DNA from 4 places in the Streptomyces sp. NPDC097619 genome. Region 4 is predicted to be linked to each of the others. Evidence: riboswitches for the same ligand, from Rfam matches in the RefSeq annotation. Region 4 holds a riboswitch; each other region holds the start of a gene.
What was found. Region 4 has a riboswitch for cyclic di-AMP ahead of ABTZ17_RS15670 (M23 family metallopeptidase). Riboswitches for the same ligand answer to the same signal wherever they lie in the genome.

Region 1 (4,690 bases), on a different contig from region 4:
GTGCAGGGCAAGGGGGTGCACGAGGCGCCGCCCGGCTATCTGCGGGCCGCCCAGGAGCTGCTGCACGCCCACGGGGCGCTGCTGATCGCGGACGAGGTGCAGACCGGGCTGGGGCGGACCGGGGACTTCTACGCCTACCAGCACGAGGAGGGGGTGGAGCCGGACCTGGTGTGCGTGGCGAAGGCGCTCTCCGGTGGCTACGTGCCGGTGGGGGCGACCCTCGGCAAGGACTGGATCTTCAAGAAGGTGTACTCCTCGATGGACCGGGTGCTGGTGCACTCGGCCAGCTTCGGATCCAACGCGCAGGCGATGGCGGCGGGACTCGCGGTGCTGTCGGTGATGGAGCGGGAGGGCACGGTGGCGCGTGCCCGGCGCCTGGGTGACCTGCTCCGCGGGCGACTGGCCGCGCTGGTGGACGAGTACGAGCTGCTGCACGCGGTGCGGGGGCGCGGGCTGATGATCGGGATCGAGTTCGGCCGGCCGGTGTCCCTGGGGCTGCGCAGCCGGTGGACGATGCTCCAGGCGGCCCGCAAGGGGTTGTTCGCCCAGATGGTGGTGGCCCCGCTGCTCCAGCGGCACCGGATCCTGACGCAGGTCTCGGGGGACCACCTCGAAGTCATCAAGTTGATCCCGCCGCTGGTGCTGGACGAGGCGGACGTGGACCGGTTCGTGGGGGCCTTCCGGGCGGTGATGGACGAGGCGCACGGGGGTGGTGGGCTGATCTGGGAGTTCGGTCGGACGCTGGTCAAGCAGGCGGTGGCGCAGCGCTGACGGGTGGGGTCCGGCGGGGCGGGCGGGTGCCGGGCGGATCCGCCCGTCCCGGCCCGCCCGCCTTCGTCGATCAGGGTTCCAGCAGGCGGTCGCGCAGCCCGTCCAGGGTGTCCGGGGTGAGACCGAGGCCCTCGTGGAGGTATCCCTCGGTGCCGCCCCAGGTCTCGTCGATGAGGGCGAAGGCGGCCTCCAGGTAGGAGGCGCGGGCCTCGAAGAGGGGGCTGAGGAGGGCGGTGACCTCGGGGGAGCGCGATTCGGGGGCGCTGCCGGGGACGGTCCGGTAGCGGCGGTGCGGGGCGTTGGACTCCAGGTAGTCGGCCGTGACGGCCCGCCGGTCCACGCCGAGCGCGAGCAGGGTGACGGCGATCGAGAGCCCGGCGCGGTCCTTCCCGGCGGCGCAGTGCATGAGGACGGGGACGGTGCCGGTCGCGAGGGCGTGCAGCACGCGGCTGTGTTCGGCCGTCCGCTCCCGGACCATCTTCCGGTACGAAGCGGACATACGGTCCGCCCCTCGCCCCTCTCCGAGCAGCTCGCGGAGCCGGTCGAGTTCCCCTTCGCGGATGAGGCGCCAGAACTCCCCGCCGTCGGCGGGGTCGGAGAGGGGGATGTTGACGTTCCGTACGCCGGGCAGGGTGACGTCGGGGCCCTCGATGGCGTGGTCGGCGGCGTTGCGGAAGTCGAAGACGGTGTGGAGTCCGAGCGAGTTCAGATAGTCGGTGTCCGTTTCGGTGGCATGCGCCAGATGTCCGCTTCGGTAGAGATGTCCGTGGCGGACGCGTCGGCCGTCCGCGGCCGGAAGGCCGCCCACGTCGCGGAAGTTGCGGATCCCGGTGAGGGTGGGCTCCGCGGCGGGGGTCTGCGGTAGGGGCTGGGTCACGTGGGCTCCTCGCGGTCCGGTGGGATGTCCGAATTGCGCTACTTGGCGTCAAGTTGCCGCTGTGCCGGGGTAGATGCGCCCGGGGCTGGTGAGCCAGATCATACGGTGACCGTGAGTGTCGGCGGGCGTTCTTCGAATTCCCTTGTGGAGGCGCCTGTTACACGGTCGCAATAGACGGAGTGTGACGGGAATTCCATTGATCATTTTCCGTCCGCATTCCCTTGGGGAATTCCTGGCTTGTTCCGTCCGGCCGCACTCGATTACGGTCACGGCCGAGCCGGGTGGAACGCCGAATCCTGCCGCCGCCCGGAAACCGCATCCGTCCAACACGTGCGGCAGGAGCGGGGGAACCAGGTAACGCGCCCGCCGGATCCGTCCGGCGGGCTTGGGGTGAAGCCGTGCGTCCGCGCACGGCCGGACAGCTCCAGTCCGAACCCGACAGCTCACCTCGCAGGCGCCGGAGAGGAATCCGCCATGCCCGGAAAGGGCAAGCACCGCCGCCCCAAGTCCAGCCCGATCGGCCGCGGTTTCGTCGCGGCCGGCACCGGCGGCGCCGCGCTCGCGCTGCCGCTCCTCGGTGCCGCGACCGCCCACGCCGCCCCGGCCCAGGCCACCGCCGTGGCCCCGAAGGCCGTGGACCGGCTCCCCGGGCAGGCCGCCTCCCAGGCCGCTCCGGCCGCCGCGAAGAAGGCCCCGCAGGTCTACACCGTCGTCTCCGGCGACTGCCTCTCCGCCATCGCCGCGAGCGAGGGCGTCAAGGGCGGCTGGGAGCAGCTGTACGCGGACAACCGCGCCGCCGTCGGCTCCGACCCGGCCCTCATCCACCCGGGCCTGAAGCTCACCCTCGGCGGGAGGTCCGCGGCAGGCGCCGGCGAGGCCGCCGCCCCGCGCGCCGCCGCCCCGGCCCCCGAGCGGAAGAGCGCCGAGCGCGGCGTCTCCTCCGAGGACGGCACCGGCGGCGAGCGCGCCGCCCGTTCCGCGGAGCGGACCGCCACCGCACCGCGCGAGTCCGCCCCGGAGCAGGAGTCCGCCCCCGAGGAGAACACCTCCGGCGAGCAGCAGGGCTCCGGCTTCACCGCCCCCGTCGACGCCCAGGTCACCACCCAGTACCGCCAGGGCGGCAGCATGTGGTCCAGCGGCTACCACACCGGTGTGGACTTCGCGGTCGGCTCCGGCACCACCGTGAAGGCGGTCGGCGCGGGCACCGTGGTCTCGGCCGGCTGGGCCGGGGCCTACGGCAACGAGGTCATCGTCCGGCACGCCGACGGCCGCTACTCCCAGTACGCGCACCTCAGCTCCCTGAGCGTGTCCTCCGGGCAGAGCGTCTCCGCCGGCACCGCCCTGGGCCTGTCCGGCTCCACCGGCAACTCCAGCGGACCGCACCTGCACTTCGAGATCCGCACCGGCCCCTCCTACGGGCAGGACGTGGACCCGCTGGCCTACCTGCGCGGTCACGGGGTGAGCATCTGACGGTCATCGCCGTCAGGGGCCCGGGGGCCGGAATCCGAGGGGGATTCCGGCCCCCGGGCCGTTTTCCTCCCTGTCCGGATGCCTCCATACCGTGTTATTCCCGGCGAAACGGTCATGGCCTGAACTGACCCGGTGGTACAGATCACGCCACGTCAACCCCTGCCTACGGTCGCGTAGGTCACATCCCGCCGTGAATGATGTGCTGTCGTGGCAGGCGAATCGATACCCCTCATTCACGGCGCTCACGGCAGCGCCCTCGCGACCCTGGCCGAACCCTTCGGCTCGTACGTCGCCCTCGGTGACAGCTTCACCGAAGGCGTGGGCGACCCGGGCCCCGGCGACTCCTTCGTGGGCTGGGCCGACCGGCTCGCCGTGCTCCTCGCCGACCGGCGCGAGGAGCACGACTTCCGGTACGCCAACCTCGCGGTGCGCGGCCGGCTCCTCGACCAGATCGTGGCCGAGCAGGTGCCCCGGGCCAAGGAGCTCGCCCCCGACCTGGTGACCTTCTGCGCCGGCGGGAACGACATCATCCGCCCCGGCACCGACCCCGACGACGTGGCCGCCCGCTTCGAGGAGGCCGTCGCCGACCTCACCGGCGCCGTCCCCACCGTCATGATCACCACCGGGTTCGACACCCGCGGGGTCCCCGTCCTGCGGCACCTCCGCGGCAAGGTCGCCACCTACTCCGCGCACGTCCGGGCCATCGCCGACCGCTACGGCTGCCCCGTCCTCGACCTGTGGTCCCTGCGCACCGTCCAGGACCGCCGCGCCTGGGACGGCGACCGGCTCCACCTCTCCCCGGAGGGCCACACCCGCGTCGCCCTGCGCGCCGCCCAGGTCCTCGGCCTGGAGGTGCCCGCCGACCCGGACCAGCCCTGGCCGCCGCAGCAGCCCCGCGGCTCCGCCGAGGTCACCCGCGACAACATCCACTGGGCCCGGGAACACCTGGTCCCCTGGATCGGCCGCCGCCTCCGCGGCGAGTCCTCCGGCGACCACGTCGAACCCAAGCGCCCCGACCTGCTGCCGCTGTAACGACCCGAACACGGCCGCCGCCACCCCGGTACACCCGGGCGCGGGTGCGGGCCGTCGGCCCCGGAGGGACCCCGGTCCCCTCCGCCACCGGCCGCCCGCACCCGCGCCCGGGAACACGGCGGGTCCTGCCGCCGGAATCCTTCGGGTCGGGGGAGCGTTGGACAGGGAGGGGCAGCGGGCGGACCTCTCCGCGCGCCCGCCCCGCCGTACCGACCCGCTCCACCGCCCCAGGAGGCGCTTTGCCCGGCTCCCGATCCCTCCGCTCCGGACTCCGCTCGCTGCGCACCCCCGCCTTCGGCGCGGACCCCGCCGGCGCACGGATGGAGCGGATCCGCCGCTCGCCCCAGTTCGCCGACGGGATCTTCCAGAACCCGGTCGCCGCCCAGCGGCGCCCCTCCGGCTCCATGGCGGAGTTCGCGAAGATCTACTTCCGCAAGGACGAGCGGGTCCGTCGCGCCCCGGCCGCCGCGATCCCGGTCCACCCGACCACCCTGAAGGACCTGTCCGTCCCGCCCGCGAGCGGACTGCGCCTCACCTGGA
Region 2 (4,690 bases), on a different contig from region 4:
GCCGGCACGGGCGGTTGTCCGGTCGGGCACGCCACGGCGGCCGGGGAGCGCCCGATGCCGCCGGTGCGTTCCTGGCCGGCGCTGGACCTGTTCGGGACGGAGTTCGACCCGGTGCTGGCCGGTCTGATGCGGGAGGGTCCGGTGACCCGCATCAAGCTGCCGAACGGTGACGGCTGGGCGTGGATGGTGTCGGCGTACGAGGACGTGCGGACGGTCACGAACGACCGGCGGTTCAGTCGGAGGGCCGTGGTGGACCACAACGTCACCCGGTTGGCCCCGCACTTCATCCCGGTGGACGGGGCGGTGGGCTTCGAGGACCCGCCCGACCACACGCGGCTGCGGCGGGCGGTGGCGCCCGCCTTCACGACCAAGGGGGTGGAGCAACTGCGGTCCCGGGCCCGGGAGATGCTGGACGAGCTGGTGGACGGCATCCTGCGGGACGGTCCTCCCGCGGACCTGACGGAGCGGTTGCTGGCGCCGTTCCCGCTGGCGGTGGTGTGCGAGCTGATGGGCGTGCCCGCCGCGGACCGGCCCCGGTTGCACGAGTGGACCACGCTGATCCTGTCCTCCAGCGCGGGCGCGGGGCGCAGCGAGGCCGCGAAGGACGAGATGTGCGCCTACTTCGCGGAGCAGTTGCGGGAGCGCGGCGCCGAGGGCGGCGAGGACGTCCTCGGTCTGCTGAGCACGGCGATCGCGGCCGGGGAGGTGACCGCCTCGGAGGCGGTGGGTCTGGCCCTGCTGATCCAGATCGGCGGGGAGGCCGTCACCAACAACACCGGGAACATGCTGTACCTGCTGTTGAGCCGGCCGGAGCTGGCGGACGCGCTGCGGGCGGATCCGGGGCTGCGGCCGTCCGCGCTGGACGAGTTGCTGCGGTACATCCCGCACCGCTCGGCGGTGGGTCTGTCGCGGATCGCGATGGAGGACGTGACGGTGGCCGGGCACACGATCCTGGCGGGCGAGGCGGTGTACGTCTCCTACCTGGCGGCGAACCGGGATCCGGAGGTCTTCCCCGATCCGGAGGAGATCCGGCTGGACCGGAACCCCAATCCGCACGTGTCCTTCGGGTACGGGCCGCACTACTGCCTGGGCGGGATGCTGGCCCGGCTGGAGTCGGAGCTGATGGTGGACGCCCTGCTGGACCGGTTCCCCGGGCTGGCCCTCGCCGTTCCGGAGGCGGAACTGCGGTGGCGGCCGGGGGCGTTGATCCGGGGGCCCGAGGGATTGCCGGTGACCTGGTGACGGTGTTCGCGCGCTCCCCCGACGGCCTGCTGGTGCCCGCCGGGCACGGTCGGACCCTGACGACCCCGGCGCAGGAGGTGACGTTCAAGGTCACCGGCGAGCATTCGCGGGTGGCCTCCAGTTTCGAGGTGGTGGTGCCGCCCGGGTTCGACGTGGGCGCGCACGTGCACGCGCACAGCGAGGAGCTGTTCTACGTGCTGGAGGGCGAGCTGGAGGTGCTGGCCTTCGAGCCGCGGATCCGGACCCGGGACGACTGGCACGGCTGGCGGTCGCCCACGGGGCGGGGGCCGGTGCGGGCCGGTCCGGGCACGGTGATCGTGGTGCCGCCGGGTTGTCCGCACGCCTTCGCGAACCGGTCGGGCGAACCGGCGCGGATGTTCTTCCAGTCCTCGCCGCCGCCGGACCACGAGCGGTACTTCGAGGAGCTGTTCGCGATCCTGGGCGCGGACGGACCGGTGGACGAGGCGGCCGTGGTGGCGCTCCGCGACCGCTACGACATCGAGCAGTTGACGCCGCTGCGGCACGGCCCGTCGGACCGGGAGCTGCGGACGGGCGGGGTGCCGGGTCCCTGACCCCGCCCGTGGCGGAAGCCGATGCGCGGTTCCTGTGGCCGGTCCCCCGAGGACCGGCCACGGGCGCGCGTGGGGGGTGGGATGCGCCGCCGGCGGGTGGGGCCGCCGGTCAGTAGGCGCCGAAGACGTTGTCGATGGAGCCGTAGCGGTCCGCCGCGTAGTTGCAGGCGGCCGTGATGTTGGCGACCGGGTCGAAGGAGTCCGTGGACGTGCCCGGCACGTGGTAGGCCCGGAAGGTCGGGTCGATGACCTGGAGCAGGCCCTTAGAGGGGGTGCCCGCGACGGCGTTGGAGTCCCAACCGTTGATGGCGAGGGGGTTGCCGGAGGACTCGCGCATGACGTTGCGGTGGATGCCCTCGTAGGTGCCGGGGATGCCGTGGCGGGCCATGACCGACAGGGATTCGCGGATCCAGCCGTCGAGGGTGTCGGGGTAGGACGCGGCGGCGGGGGCGGTGCGGACGGCGGAGCGGTCGGCGCGGGCGCCCGCTTCGGCCCGGTCCTGGACGGCCACGGCCGCGGACTTCGCCGGGTTGGTGCTTCCGATCGTCAGCTTGAGACCGGGGCGGATCGCCGCCGGGTCATTGCCGATCACGTTCCGGTTGTCCTTGTAGAGGCGCTTCCAGCCGCCTTCCAGATCATGCTTTCCGGCGATTCCGGAAAGGGATTCCCCGGCGGCCACGGAATGGGTGGTGACCCCCTTCACGGCCTGCACGGCGGCGGGCGCGGCGGCGGGCAGGGCCGTGACGGCGGCGGGGACGGCCTGCGGTACCACCGCGCCCGCGGGGGCCGCTCCGAACAGCGGGAGGGCCAGGGCGGCGCCCCCGGTGCCGACGGCGGCCACGCGCCGGGCGAGGAGGGTGCGCTGGACACGACGGTGCTTGCCACGTGCGGGCATGGGTGTTCCTCTCCTGCGCCTACGAGGTGAGCTGTCGGGTTCGGGCAGGAGCTGCCCGGCCGCGCGGACGCGGCTTCACCCCGAGCCGCCCCGGATGCGGGACGGCGGCGTACCTGGGTCCCCCGCTCCTGCCGTGGTCGGGTGGTGGTCGGACTCCGGGCGGCGGCAGGACTCGGCGTTCCGTCCGGAGTGAGTGACGGTGACGCTAAGGGAAAGCTCGGGAACGGAACAAGACTTGAATTCTCGAATTCTCCGACAATGATCTTCGAGAATGAATTCGATCAATTCCGCTTGCCATTTCTGTCGGCCAACTGCGGCGCGCGGGAACGGAATCGGGGCGCGGCGATCGACCGGGGCGGGGATGTCCCGTGACCGACATCACGAGCCGGAACGATTCCTTACATGAACTGCCAAAACGCCCATTCGACCCATCGTGCCCCCGCGGCGCGCGCTTCGGGGATGCTGGCCCCGGAGAGCGCGCCGCCGGGTCCGGCCGCGCGCACGGACCGGCGGATCGACGGACCGGCGGATCGACGGAGGGGTGCGGGATGACGGAGCGCGAACGGGCCGGGACGGCGGCGGGGCGGGAGCCGGGCGCGGACGGAGCGGGCGGCCCCGGGACGGACGGCGGGCGACCCGCCGTCCGGGTGGAACAGGAGGGGCCGGTGTTCACGGTGGTCCTCGACCGGCCGGACCGCCGCAACGCCGTGGACGGGCCCACCGCGGAGCTGCTGGCCGCGGCCTTCCGCGCCTTCGAGGCCGACGAGGACGCGGCGGTCGCGGTGCTCTGGGGCGCGGGCGGCACCTTCTGCTCCGGTGCCGACCTCAAGGCGGTGGGCACCTCCCGCGGCAACCGGGTCACGGCGGACGGCGACGGTCCGATGGGGCCGACCCGGATGGAGCTCGGCAAGCCCGTGATCGCCGCGATCTCGGGGCACGCCGTCGCGGGGGGCCTGGAACTGGCCCTCTGGTGCGACCTGCGAGTGGCCGAGGAGGATTCCGTGTTCGGGGTGTACTGCCGTCGCTGGGGCGTCCCGCTCATCGACGGCGGCACGGTCCGGCTGCCCCGGCTGATCGGCGAGAGCCGCGCCATGGACCTGATCCTGACCGGCCGCCCCGTGCCGGCGACCGAGGCCCACGCCATCGGCCTGGTCAACCGGCTCGTCCCGCCGGGCCGGGCCCGGGAGGCCGCCGAGGCCCTGGCGCGAGAGATCGCCGCCTTCCCGCAGACCTGCCTGCGCCAGGACCGGCTCTCCGCCCGGGGGCAGCACGGGCTCCCCGAGGCAGAGGCCCTGCGCCGGGAGTACGCGCACGGCCTGGTGCCGCTGGAGGCGGGCGAGACCGGCGCGGGGGCCCGCCGCTTCGCCGAGGGCGCGGGCCGGCACGGCACCTTCGGGGACTGAGGCCCGCCGGCGAACGGCCGGCCGCGGAACGGCGCCCGAGGGAGGCGGGGGTGCTGAGGCGCGGGGCGGGGCTCACCGCGGGGGAGGCCGCCCGTCAGCCGCCGTGCGCCGTGTCGATCACGCAGAAGCGGTTGCCCTCGGGGTCGGCGAGGACCACGAAGTCCGGGTCCTCCGGGTACAGGTCCCAGTCCACCCGCACCGCCCCCAGGGCGATCAGGCGCTCGATCTCGGCGGCCTGCTCCGCGGCGTCGGCCGCGTACAGGTCCAGGTGCGACCGCGGGTGCTCCCGGACCGGGGTCTCGCTCACCCCGAGGGCGAGCTGGGGCCCCTGCCCGCGGGCGGGCACCAGCACCGCCCAGCCGTCCTCCACCTCGTCCCGCGGCACGTAGTCGAGGGCCGCCCCCCAGAAGGCCACCGCGCGCGGCAGGTCGGAGACGCCCATGACGAAGGATCCGATGCTCACCATGGGGCGAGTCAATCAGACGGCCCCGCGGCCGGGTCGCGTTGGGCCGTCCGCGTGAGCGGAACCTCCGCCCCCGGCCCCGCTCCCCCGCCCCGTCGCACCCGGGCGGTGGGGT
Region 3 (4,690 bases), on a different contig from region 4:
CGCCGGTGGCCGGGGGAGTCGGCGAGGACCTCGGGCGGCAGGGCCAGCTGGGTGGCGGCGTAGCGACCGGGGTGGTGGACGGCGAAGGTGCGGTAGGCGAGGGCGAAGGCGGCCAGGGCCGGGGCCCCCGAGCGGCCCGCGAGGGCGGCGGTGATCCGGTCGGCGAACTCCGTGGCGCAGCTCAGGGCCAGCCGGGTGCGGAGGTCCCGGAGCCCGCGGACGTGCGCGTAGAGGCTGGCGTCCTTCACGCCGAAGCCGCGGGCCAGCGCGGAGACCGTGACCCGGTCCAGGCCCTCGCGGTCGGCGAGCTCGGCGGCGGCTCCGACGATGCGCTCGGCGGTGAGTCCGGCCCTCGGCATGGTCTCCCCTTTCCTCGGTGGGTCCCGTCCCTGGAGGCTACGGGCATTATTCGTTTGCCTAGGGGTCCTAGGAAAGCTTAGCGTTCCCGGTATGAGAGCACTGACCGAGCAGGAGATCCGGGGCGCCTTCGTGAACTGCTCGAAGGGAGAGGCCAAGCGGCTGCCGATGCCGCGGGACCTCGTGGAGCGGCCCTGGACGGACCTGGACTTCCTGGGCTGGCGGGACCTGTCCGCCCCCGACCGCAGCTATCTCGTCGCCGAGGGCGCGGACGGCGGCCCGATCGGGATCACCCTGCGCTTCCCGACGGCCCGCCGTGGTGCCCTGTACCGCAGCATGTGCTCGCTGTGCCTGACCACCCACCCCGGCGGCGGGGTCTCGCTGATGACGGCCCGGAAGACGGGGCGCGAGGGGCGGGACGGGAATTCCGTCGGGCTCTACGTCTGCACCGACATGGCCTGCTCCCTCTACGTGCGCGGCATCAAGCGGCCCGAGACGGGGCTGCGCATCGAGGAATCGCTGACGGTGGACGAGCAGATCGAGCGGCTGCGCCGGAACCTGACCGGCTTCCTGGAACGGGTCTGAGCCGTGTGGGTCGGGGGTCTTGAGGGGCCTCCGACCCGCCCCGGGGGGAAAGTGGCGTGAGGACCCTTCCGGATGGCGTAAGCTTGTACCTACCGACGCGGGGTGGAGCAGCTCGGTAGCTCGCTGGGCTCATAACCCAGAGGTCGCAGGTTCAAATCCTGTCCCCGCTACTCAGTACGAGAGCCCGGATCCTGAAGAGGATCCGGGCTCTCGTCGTTCTCCCGGCACTTCTTCCCCGTTCCGCCACCCTCCTCACGTTCGGTGAGCGAAAGGCCGCTCTCCGCCATGTTGCTGACGGGGCGTCAATCGGCCCCGCCGGCCGAAGAGATACCAAACAGGCCGTCGAATCGTCCGGATTGATCACCCTGTACGGCAAAAGTGCAGGCCAGGGCCGGTCGGAGGGTGGCCGATACATGTGTTGGATCAAGCGCAACAGCTTGGAATCGCTCCCCTCTGTCTATTACCGTTCGATAACGCAGCGCGGTCGTCCCAGCCGTCGCCGGACGGCACCGCGCGCGCCGACGCCGAATTCCGCAAGGGAACCGGGGAACCACCTCTTGGGGTGAATCGGGCCCTCTCCGGGCACGTAGGAGACCTTCCTGCTCCGAACCCGTCAGCTAACCCGGTAGGCGAAGGAAGGAAAGGACCCGCCTCCCGTGGACTCGAACCTGCCCGCCACCGGTGCCCCGGAAGACCTCGACGCCCCCGACGCGGGCGCGTGGGGGGAATGGAACCCGACCGAGGACTCCGTCCGGCCGGTCCGGGGCCGCCACCGGGTGGTGCGCCAGCGCGGCGGACTCGCCCGCAGCTCCACGGTCCTCGGCGTCGGTGTGATCGCCGCCGTCGGCGCGGGCGGTATCGCCACCGCCCAGGACCGGCCCCAGGTCGCGATATCCATCCCGTCCCTGCCCACCTCCATACCCGGGCTCGGCTCCACCGAGCAGCCCGAGGAGGACCCGGCCGGCGCCGCGTACGCCGTGTCCGTCTCCGCCCCCTTCACCACGGCCGGGGTCAGCCCCCAGCAGGCCGAAGCCGGCACCAACGCCGGCGAGGTGCTCCGCAACCGGATCCTCCAGCAGGCCGAGGCCCAGTCCGACGCCGCCGCCGCCGAGGCCAAGGAAGCCGCCGCCCGCGCCGCCGAGGTGGCCGCCGCCCAGGAGGCCGCCCGGGCCCGGGAGACCGCGCGCAAGGCGGCCGAGGCCGCCGCCGAAGCCGCCGCCAAGGCCGCTGCGGAGGCGAAGGCCGAGGCGGCCGCCCGCGCCGCCGAAGCGGAGCGGGCCGCCCGCGCCGAACGGGACCGCGCCGCGGAGGGCGACTCCGGTACCGGATCGGGCAGTTCGCGTGGCGGCTACGTGCTCCCCACCTCCTCGTACACCCTCACCTCGCACTACGGGGACTCCGGCTCCATGTGGTCCTCCGGGCACCACACCGGCCTCGACTTCGCCGCCCCGACCGGCACCCCGGTCAAGGCTGTGCACGGCGGCACCGTGGTCTCGGCCGGCTGGTCGGGCGCGTACGGCTACCGGATCGTGCTGCGCCTCGCCGACGGTACGGAGATCTGGTACTGCCACCTGTCCTCCATGTCGGTGACCTCCGGTCAGGTCGGCACCGGGGACACCATCGGACGGGTCGGGGCCACCGGCAACGTCACCGGGGCCCACCTGCACCTGGAGGTCCGTACGGGGGGACAGACCCAGGACCCGCTGGCCTGGCTGCGGGACAAGGGCCTGACGGTCTGAGTTCCGGACCCGGGCCGCTCCCCGTCCCGGACACCGGCACCGAGCACGCGCCCGCCCCCGCCTCCGTGTCCCCGCTCGCCCGCGGGGCCGGGACGGGGGCGGCGGCGTGCTTGGGGCCGGGGCGGAGCCTGCGGCGGACCGCGAGGACCGCGAGGAAGGTGAACCCGGGCACCATCACGGCCCCGTAGACCACGTGGAAGCCGTGCTCGCCCAGCTCGGAGGAGCTGTTCCACAGGGCGTGCACGGCCATCGCCCCGACCAGGCCCAGCAGCGGGGGCACCAGCCGACGGCCCCGGGACAGGACCGGTCGGACGGCGGCGCCCGCGGCGGCACGGGCGGGCAGGGAGGCCGCCGCGGCCAAGCCGAAACCGACCCCGGTGAGGGCCGTGAACAGCGGGTGCGCGAAGGGCGAGAGCACGATCCGCACGAAGAAGGTGGCGGCGGTGACCGAGCCCATGACCGTGGTGCCGCTGCCGAGGTCCTCCCCGAAGGCGTTGCCGAGGTAGAGGATGTTCTCGGTGAAGGCGAAGCCGGTGGCGGTGAACCCGGCGAGGACGAGACCGTCGGTGACGCCGGTGAGCAGGCGCCGCCGGAACAGGAACACCAGCGCCAGCGCGGCGGCCTTCGCGCTCTCCTCGACGACGGGGGCGATGGCCACCGAGCCGAGCTGGTCGGCCCCGTAGGGGTCTGCGGTGGCCGCGGCTATCCAGCGGGTCGCGAAACTGTTGGCCACTATGGCGATGAGCGCCGCGGCGCAGGCGCCCCAGGCGAACGCGAACAGCAGGTGCGGCCACGGCCGGGTGCGCGGGGGACCGGCCCGGGGGCCGCGGCCCAGCCAGCGGAACACCGCCAGCAGCGGGGCCACCGGCAGGACGGCCAGGCCCAGTCCGACCAGGAAGCCGGGGGTGCCGGTCTGCTCCCGCACCATGGCCAGGATCAGGACCCCGGCCGCGGCGAGCCCCGCGGTCAGGGCCAGCACGCGGGCCCGGGCCCCGAAGGGGGACCCGGCCCCGCGCGGCACGCCTACGGAAGCCCGGAACACCCTCCGACCCTAGCCGGCGGGCCGGAGTGCGGAACCGGGCTTTTCAGTTCTGCGTGCGCAGGAACAGCAGGTCGTGTACGAGGTGGCCCTTGTCCAGGCCCTGGCCCTCGAAGCGGGTCAGGGGCCGGAACGCGGGGCGCGGCGCGTACCCGCCGTCGGGCCGGGTGTTCTCGAAGTCGGGGTGCGCGCTGAGCACTTCGAGCATCTGCTCGGCGTACGGCTCCCAGTCGGTGGCGCAGTGCAGCAGGGCGCCCGGGGCCAGGCGGGTCGCGGCCAGCGTGAGGAACTCGGGCTGGATCAGCCGCCGCTTGTGGTGCCGCTTCTTCGGCCACGGGTCCGGGAAGTACACGCGGAGCCCGGCCAGCGAGGCGGGCGGCAGCATCTCGCGGAGCAGGATGATGGCGTCGCCGTTGGCCACGCGCACGTTGTCGATGCCCGCCTTCTCGGCGAGGGCGAGCAGGTTGCCCTGGCCGGGGGTGTGCACGTCCGCGGCGAGGATGCCGGTGTCCTGGTCCTCGGCGGCCATCTGCGCGGTGGCCTCGCCCATGCCGAAGCCGATCTCCAGGACCACCGGGCGGCCGCCGAAGAGCTTGTCGAGGTCGAGGACCTCGTGGCCGTCGATGTCGAGGCCCCAGGTGCTCCACAGCCGCCGGAGGGCGTCCTCCTGGCCGGTGGTGACCCGGCTGCGCCGCGGCTGGAAGCTGCGGATGCGCCGCTCGTGGTGCGACCCGGCGGGGTCGGGGGAGGGGCCGTCGGGGAAGCGGGGCTCGGTGCGCCAGCGGGGCGGGCGGTAGGAGTCGTCGCCGGCGGGCGCGGGCTGGGGGTTCGGGTGCTCAGACACAGTGCCCCGATTCTAGGGCGCGCCCGGGAGGGCCGCCGGGCGGGCGGCGGGGCGGGAGCGGGTGCCGGCGGCCGCCCCGGGGGTGCCGGGGCGGCGGCGCGGGGCGGCGGGTCAGTCCTCGGCGGC
Region 4 (4,690 bases):
CGAGGCCAAGCCCTGGGCCTTCCCCGCCCCCGAGCGCGCCACCCTGGCCAACGGCCTGACGGTGCTGCGCTGCCACCGCCCCGGCCAGCAGGTCGTGGCGGTCGAGGTGATCCTCGACGCCCCGCTCGACGCCGAGCCCGAGGGCCTGGACGGCGTGGCGGCCATCATGGCCCGCGCCCTGTCCGAGGGCACCGACAAGCACTCCGCGGAGGAGTTCGCGGCGGAGCTGGAGAAGTGCGGGGCCACCCTCGACGCGCACGCCGACCACCCGGGCGTGCGGGTCTCCCTGGAGGTGCCGGTCTCGCGCCTGCACAAGGCGGTCGGGCTGCTCGCGGAGGCCCTGCGCGCCCCCGCCTTCGCCGACGCCGAGGTGGACCGGCTGGTCCGCAACCGCCTCGACGAGATCCCGCACGAGCAGGCCAACCCCCAGCGCCGGGCCGCCAAGCAGCTGTCCAAGGAGCTGTTCCCGGCCGCGCTGCGGATGTCCCGGCCGCGGCTGGGCACCGAGGAGACGGTCGCCCGGATCGACGCGGCCGCGGTCCGCGCCTTCTACGAGGCCCACGTCCGCCCGGCGACGGCCACCGCGGTCGTGGTCGGCGACCTCTCCGGCACCGACCTCGACGAGGTCCTCGCCGACACCCTGGGCGCCTGGACGGGCGGCACCGCCGAGCCGCGCCCCGTGCCGCCGGTCACGGCCGACGACACCGGCCGGGTGGTCATCGTGGACCGCCCCGGCGCGGTCCAGACCCAGCTCCTCATCGGGCGGGTCGGTTCGGACCGGCACGACCGCGTGTGGCCCGCGCAGGTCCTCGGCACCTACTGCCTCGGCGGCACCCTGACCTCCCGTCTGGACAAGGTGCTGCGCGAGGAGAAGGGCTACACCTACGGGGTGCGGGCCTTCGGCCAGGTGATGCGCTCCACCGCGGCGGGCACCGGCGCCTCCATGCTGGCCATCAGCGGCTCGGTGGACACCCCCAACACCGGCCCGGCCCTGGCGGACCTGTGGCAGGTGCTGCGGACCCTCGCCGAGGGCGGGTTGACCGACGCCGAGCGGGACGTCGCCGTGCAGAACCTGGTCGGCGTGGCCCCGCTGAAGTTCGAGACGGCGGCGGCGGTCGCGGGCACCCTGGCCGACCAGGTCGAGCAGGAACTGCCCGACGACTACCAGGCGCAGCTGTACGCCCGCCTGGCCGCCACCGGCACGGTGGAGGCCACCTCGGCCGTGGTGAGCGCCTTCCCGGTGGACCGGCTGGTCACGGTGCTCGTCGGCGACGCCGCGCAGATCGCGGAGCCGGTGCGGGCGCTGGGCATCGGAGAGGTCACGGTCGTCGCCAACTGACGGGGCGGCAGCCGGGCGCGAGCCCGGGAAACGGGGAGGGCCCCGGCGGAATGTCCGCCGGGGCCCTCCCCGTCTTCAATGTCCGTTTATGTGAGGACTCTGACCTTCTGTGAAGTGGTGTACGCCACAAAAGCGCGCACCTGTTTGGTGATCGGATGATGATCCGCCTAGCGTCATCCCAGTTGTCCGTCAGCGTGTCAGCCGCACCCGCGGCACCGGGCAACGATCGCCGAGTCCCCGTCAGGCGCGAGCCTGGGGAGCCGGGGACCCACATCAGTCCCTGGGGTGAATCGGACCGCCTCGTGAGGGGCGATCCGTAGGAGACCTTCCTGCTCCGAACCCGTCAGCTAACCCGGTAGGCGAGAAGGAAGGAAAGGATCAGCCTTTTCATGGCCTTTGGCAGTCGCCCCACCGGCAAGCACCGTGGTTCCAGCCGCCTGAGCCGCAAGACCGCCGGTATAGCCGGGGTCACCGCCCTCGCCGCCACCGGTGTGGTCGGCTCCCTGGCCGGTCCCGCCTTCGCCGCCGACGCGGCCGACTCCTCGAAGTTCGAGGACACCGGCCTGAACGCGGTCGTCGTCGCCGAGGACACCGCGAGCCAGATCGAGACCCAGGCCACCGCCCAGGCCCAGGCCGCCGAGATCGCCGCCGCCAAGGCCCAGGCCGAGGCCGAGGCCAAGCAGCGCGCCGCCGAGGCCCGCGCCAAGGCCGAGGCCAAGGCGAAGGCCGAGCGGGAGGCCAAGGAGCGCGCCGAGCGCGAGGCCGAGCGCAAGCGCCTGCTGCAGTTCGTCTCCCCGCTGGAGGGCTCCTACGTGAGCACCCAGTACAAGGCGGGCGGCGGCATGTGGTCCTCCGGCAGCCACACCGGCATCGACATGCACGCCGACGAGGGCACCTCCGTGCGCGCCGTCGGCATGGGCACCGTGGTCGAGGCCGGCTGGGGCGGCGCCTACGGCAACAACGTGGTCATCAAGCACCACGACGGCAGCTTCACCCAGTACGGCCACATGCTCTCGCTGAACGTCGTGGTCGGCCAGCAGGTCACCCCGGGCCAGCAGATCGGCCTGTCGGGCTCGACGGGCAACTCCAGCGGCCCGCACCTGCACTTCGAGGCCCGCACCGGCGCCGACTACGGCTCCGACATCAACCCCGTCTCGTACCTGCGCGCCCACGGCGTCTCCATCTGACCCGTCCCCGCGCACGAAGACCTCCCGAAGGCCCCGGCTCACCGAGCCGGGGCCTTCGGCGTACCCGGGGGAGCCCCGCCCGCGCACGGGCCGGTGCGCGCCCGCTCCGCGCCCGGAACGCGCGCCCGGCGGCTCCCCGCCCACCGAATCGACCCGGCGGCCTTGACCGGCCCTTTTCCGGTGCCCTTCGAAAAATCCGCAATATTGCAATAGAGTCGCGGGAACGGTGCCGCAATGGGGGATTCATCGGAGGTCCGGCTTTGCGTATTCCAGCGCACGCGGTCTGCACGGCCATTCGCGAGGACATCGTCTCGGGTGTCTTCGCGCCGGGCAGCCGGCTGACCGAGGAACTGCTCGCCCGCCGCTACGGGGTCTCCCGGGTCCCCGTCCGCGAGGCCCTGCGCACGCTGGAGTCGGAGGGCTTCGTCACCACGCGGCGGCACGCGGGTGCCTGCGTGGCCGAGCCCACCGAGCGCGAGGCCGCCGACCTCCTGGAGGTCCGCGCCCTCCTGGAGCCCCTGGGGGCCGCCCGGGCCGCCCAGCGGCGCACCGACGCCCACCTGAAGGTGCTGCGGGGGCTGGTGCGCCTGGGGCAGGAGCGGGCCCGGCAGGGCCGCGGGGAGGATCTGCGGTCCCTCGGGGCCTGGTTCCACGAGACCCTGGCCCAGGCGGCCGGCAGCCCCGGCCTGACGGCCATGCTGACCCAGGTCCGCCACAAGATCGCCTGGATGTACGAGGTGCGGGCCCCCTCCCGGCCCGTGGAGTCCTGGGCCGAACACGGCGCGATCGTGGACGCGGTGGCCCGCGGCGACGCCGTCCGGGCCCGCACCGTGGCCTCCCTGCACATGGACCGGGTCGCCGCCGCGCACCGGCTCCGCCGCCCGGACGCGGTGAGGAATCCGCAACCTCCCGTCAACATTCCGAGCGGCGGGCATTAACACGACGGGGATAGAAATGAGGGCGCCGGTGGCATGCGGGAATCGCCGGGCAGAAGGTCGGTGATCGACCGCGCCCGCTATTCTTTCGCGGCGCTTTCTTTTCCGTGCTCCGGGCCTTTTTCGTGCTCCGGGCCTTTTCGGTCGGTCGGGCCGCGCCCGTTCGTCCGGTCCCGGGAATTCCGTCGGGAATTCCCGTGGGCCGGGGTCGCGCCCCGTTCCGGGCCCGGACGTGAAACGGCGAGGCCGCGGCTCCCACGGGGGAGCCGCGGCCTCGCCGCGAACCAGGGGCCGATCCTTCGGATCAGACGGTCTCGGGGAGCTCTTCCAGGCCCTCCGCGACCAGCTTCGCCAGGCGGTCCAGCGCGACCTCCGCGCCCTCGGCCTCGGAGGCGAGCACGATCTCCTCGCCACCCTGGGCGCCCAGGCCCAGGACCGCGAGCATCGAACCGGCGTTGACCGGGTCGCCGCTGGCCTTCGCGATGGTCACCGGGATCCCGGCGGCCGTCGTCGCACGGACGAAGATCGAGGCGGGACGAGCGTGCAGGCCCTCGGCCCAGCCGACGTTGACGCGGCGCTCTGCCATGGTGATGCCCTTCAGGTGTCTCACGGTTGTCTAGACCAGTCTCTCACGGCTCGCAGAATGGTCGCACCGACCTTCGGCCCCAAAGGACCGGTCGTTCGGCCTTCACAGCTTGCACCGTTCCGTCACTGTTTGTCCGACGCGCCGCGCGCGGCCTGCCCGTAGGCTTGGGCCATGCCGACGGCCCCCGATCCCACGTACCCGGCCCACTGGGAAGCCGACGTGGTGCTGCGCGACGGCGGCACCGCCCGGATCAGGCCCATCACCCCCGAGGACGCGGGGCGGCTGGTCAGCTTCTACGAGCAGGTCTCGGACGAGTCGAAGTACTACCGCTTCTTCGCCCCGTACCCGCGCCTGTCGGACCGGGACGTCCACCGGTTCACCCATCACGACTACGTGGACCGGGTGGGCCTCGCCGCCACCGTGGGCGGGGAGTTCATCGCCACCGTCCGCTACGACCGGATCGGCCCCGACGGCCGCCCCGCCTCCGCCCCCGCCGACGAGGCCGAGGTCGCCTTCCTCGTCCAGGACGCCCACCAGGGCCGCGGGGTGGCCTCCGCCCTGCTGGAGCACATCGGCTCGGTGGCCCGGGAGCGCGGAGTCCGCCGCTTCGCCGCCGAGGTACTGCCGGCCAACAGCAAGATGA

Region 1: another riboswitch for cyclic di-AMP. It lies ahead of ABTZ17_RS01835 (LysM peptidoglycan-binding domain-containing M23 family metallopeptidase); the one in region 4 lies ahead of ABTZ17_RS15670 (M23 family metallopeptidase).
Region 2: another riboswitch for cyclic di-AMP. It lies ahead of ABTZ17_RS17165 (transglycosylase SLT domain-containing protein); the one in region 4 lies ahead of ABTZ17_RS15670 (M23 family metallopeptidase).
Region 3: another riboswitch for cyclic di-AMP. It lies ahead of ABTZ17_RS23745 (M23 family metallopeptidase); the one in region 4 lies ahead of ABTZ17_RS15670 (M23 family metallopeptidase).

The regions. Positions count from the first base shown of each region.
Region 1 covers NZ_JBEOSD010000004.1:119,025-123,714, forward strand. Annotated here, with positions in the region: gene ABTZ17_RS01845 (aspartate aminotransferase family protein) at 1-771, shown strand, start outside; gene ABTZ17_RS01840 (tyrosine-protein phosphatase) at 842-1,648, opposite strand; cyclic di-AMP (ydaO/yuaA leader) riboswitch at 1,959-2,118, shown strand; gene ABTZ17_RS01835 (LysM peptidoglycan-binding domain-containing M23 family metallopeptidase) at 2,123-3,118, shown strand; gene ABTZ17_RS01830 (SGNH/GDSL hydrolase family protein) at 3,383-4,150, shown strand; gene ABTZ17_RS01825 (MBL fold metallo-hydrolase) at 4,390-4,690, shown strand, end outside.
Region 2 covers NZ_JBEOSD010000055.1:11,932-16,621, reverse strand. Annotated here, with positions in the region: gene ABTZ17_RS17175 (cytochrome P450) at 55-1,242, shown strand; gene ABTZ17_RS17170 (cupin domain-containing protein) at 1,239-1,814, shown strand; gene ABTZ17_RS17165 (transglycosylase SLT domain-containing protein) at 1,924-2,709, opposite strand; cyclic di-AMP (ydaO/yuaA leader) riboswitch at 2,713-2,863, opposite strand; gene ABTZ17_RS17160 (crotonase/enoyl-CoA hydratase family protein) at 3,258-4,112, shown strand; gene ABTZ17_RS17155 (VOC family protein) at 4,207-4,578, opposite strand.
Region 3 covers NZ_JBEOSD010000095.1:19,143-23,832, reverse strand. Annotated here, with positions in the region: gene ABTZ17_RS23760 (TetR/AcrR family transcriptional regulator) at 1-359, opposite strand, end outside; gene ABTZ17_RS23755 (FBP domain-containing protein) at 451-942, shown strand; tRNA gene ABTZ17_RS23750 (tRNA-Met) at 1,039-1,112, shown strand; cyclic di-AMP (ydaO/yuaA leader) riboswitch at 1,455-1,589, shown strand; gene ABTZ17_RS23745 (M23 family metallopeptidase) at 1,599-2,681, shown strand; partial or broken gene ABTZ17_RS23740 (PrsW family intramembrane metalloprotease) at 2,752-3,723, opposite strand; gene trmB (tRNA (guanosine(46)-N7)-methyltransferase TrmB) at 3,767-4,564, opposite strand; gene lhgD (L-2-hydroxyglutarate dehydrogenase) at 4,676-4,690, opposite strand, start outside.
Region 4 covers NZ_JBEOSD010000047.1:21,172-25,861, forward strand. Annotated here, with positions in the region: gene ABTZ17_RS15665 (M16 family metallopeptidase) at 1-1,339, shown strand, start outside; cyclic di-AMP (ydaO/yuaA leader) riboswitch at 1,557-1,715, shown strand; gene ABTZ17_RS15670 (M23 family metallopeptidase) at 1,729-2,526, shown strand; gene ABTZ17_RS15675 (GntR family transcriptional regulator) at 2,787-3,464, shown strand; gene ABTZ17_RS15680 (HPr family phosphocarrier protein) at 3,766-4,047, opposite strand; gene ABTZ17_RS15685 (bifunctional acetate--CoA ligase family protein/GNAT family N-acetyltransferase) at 4,219-4,690, shown strand, end outside.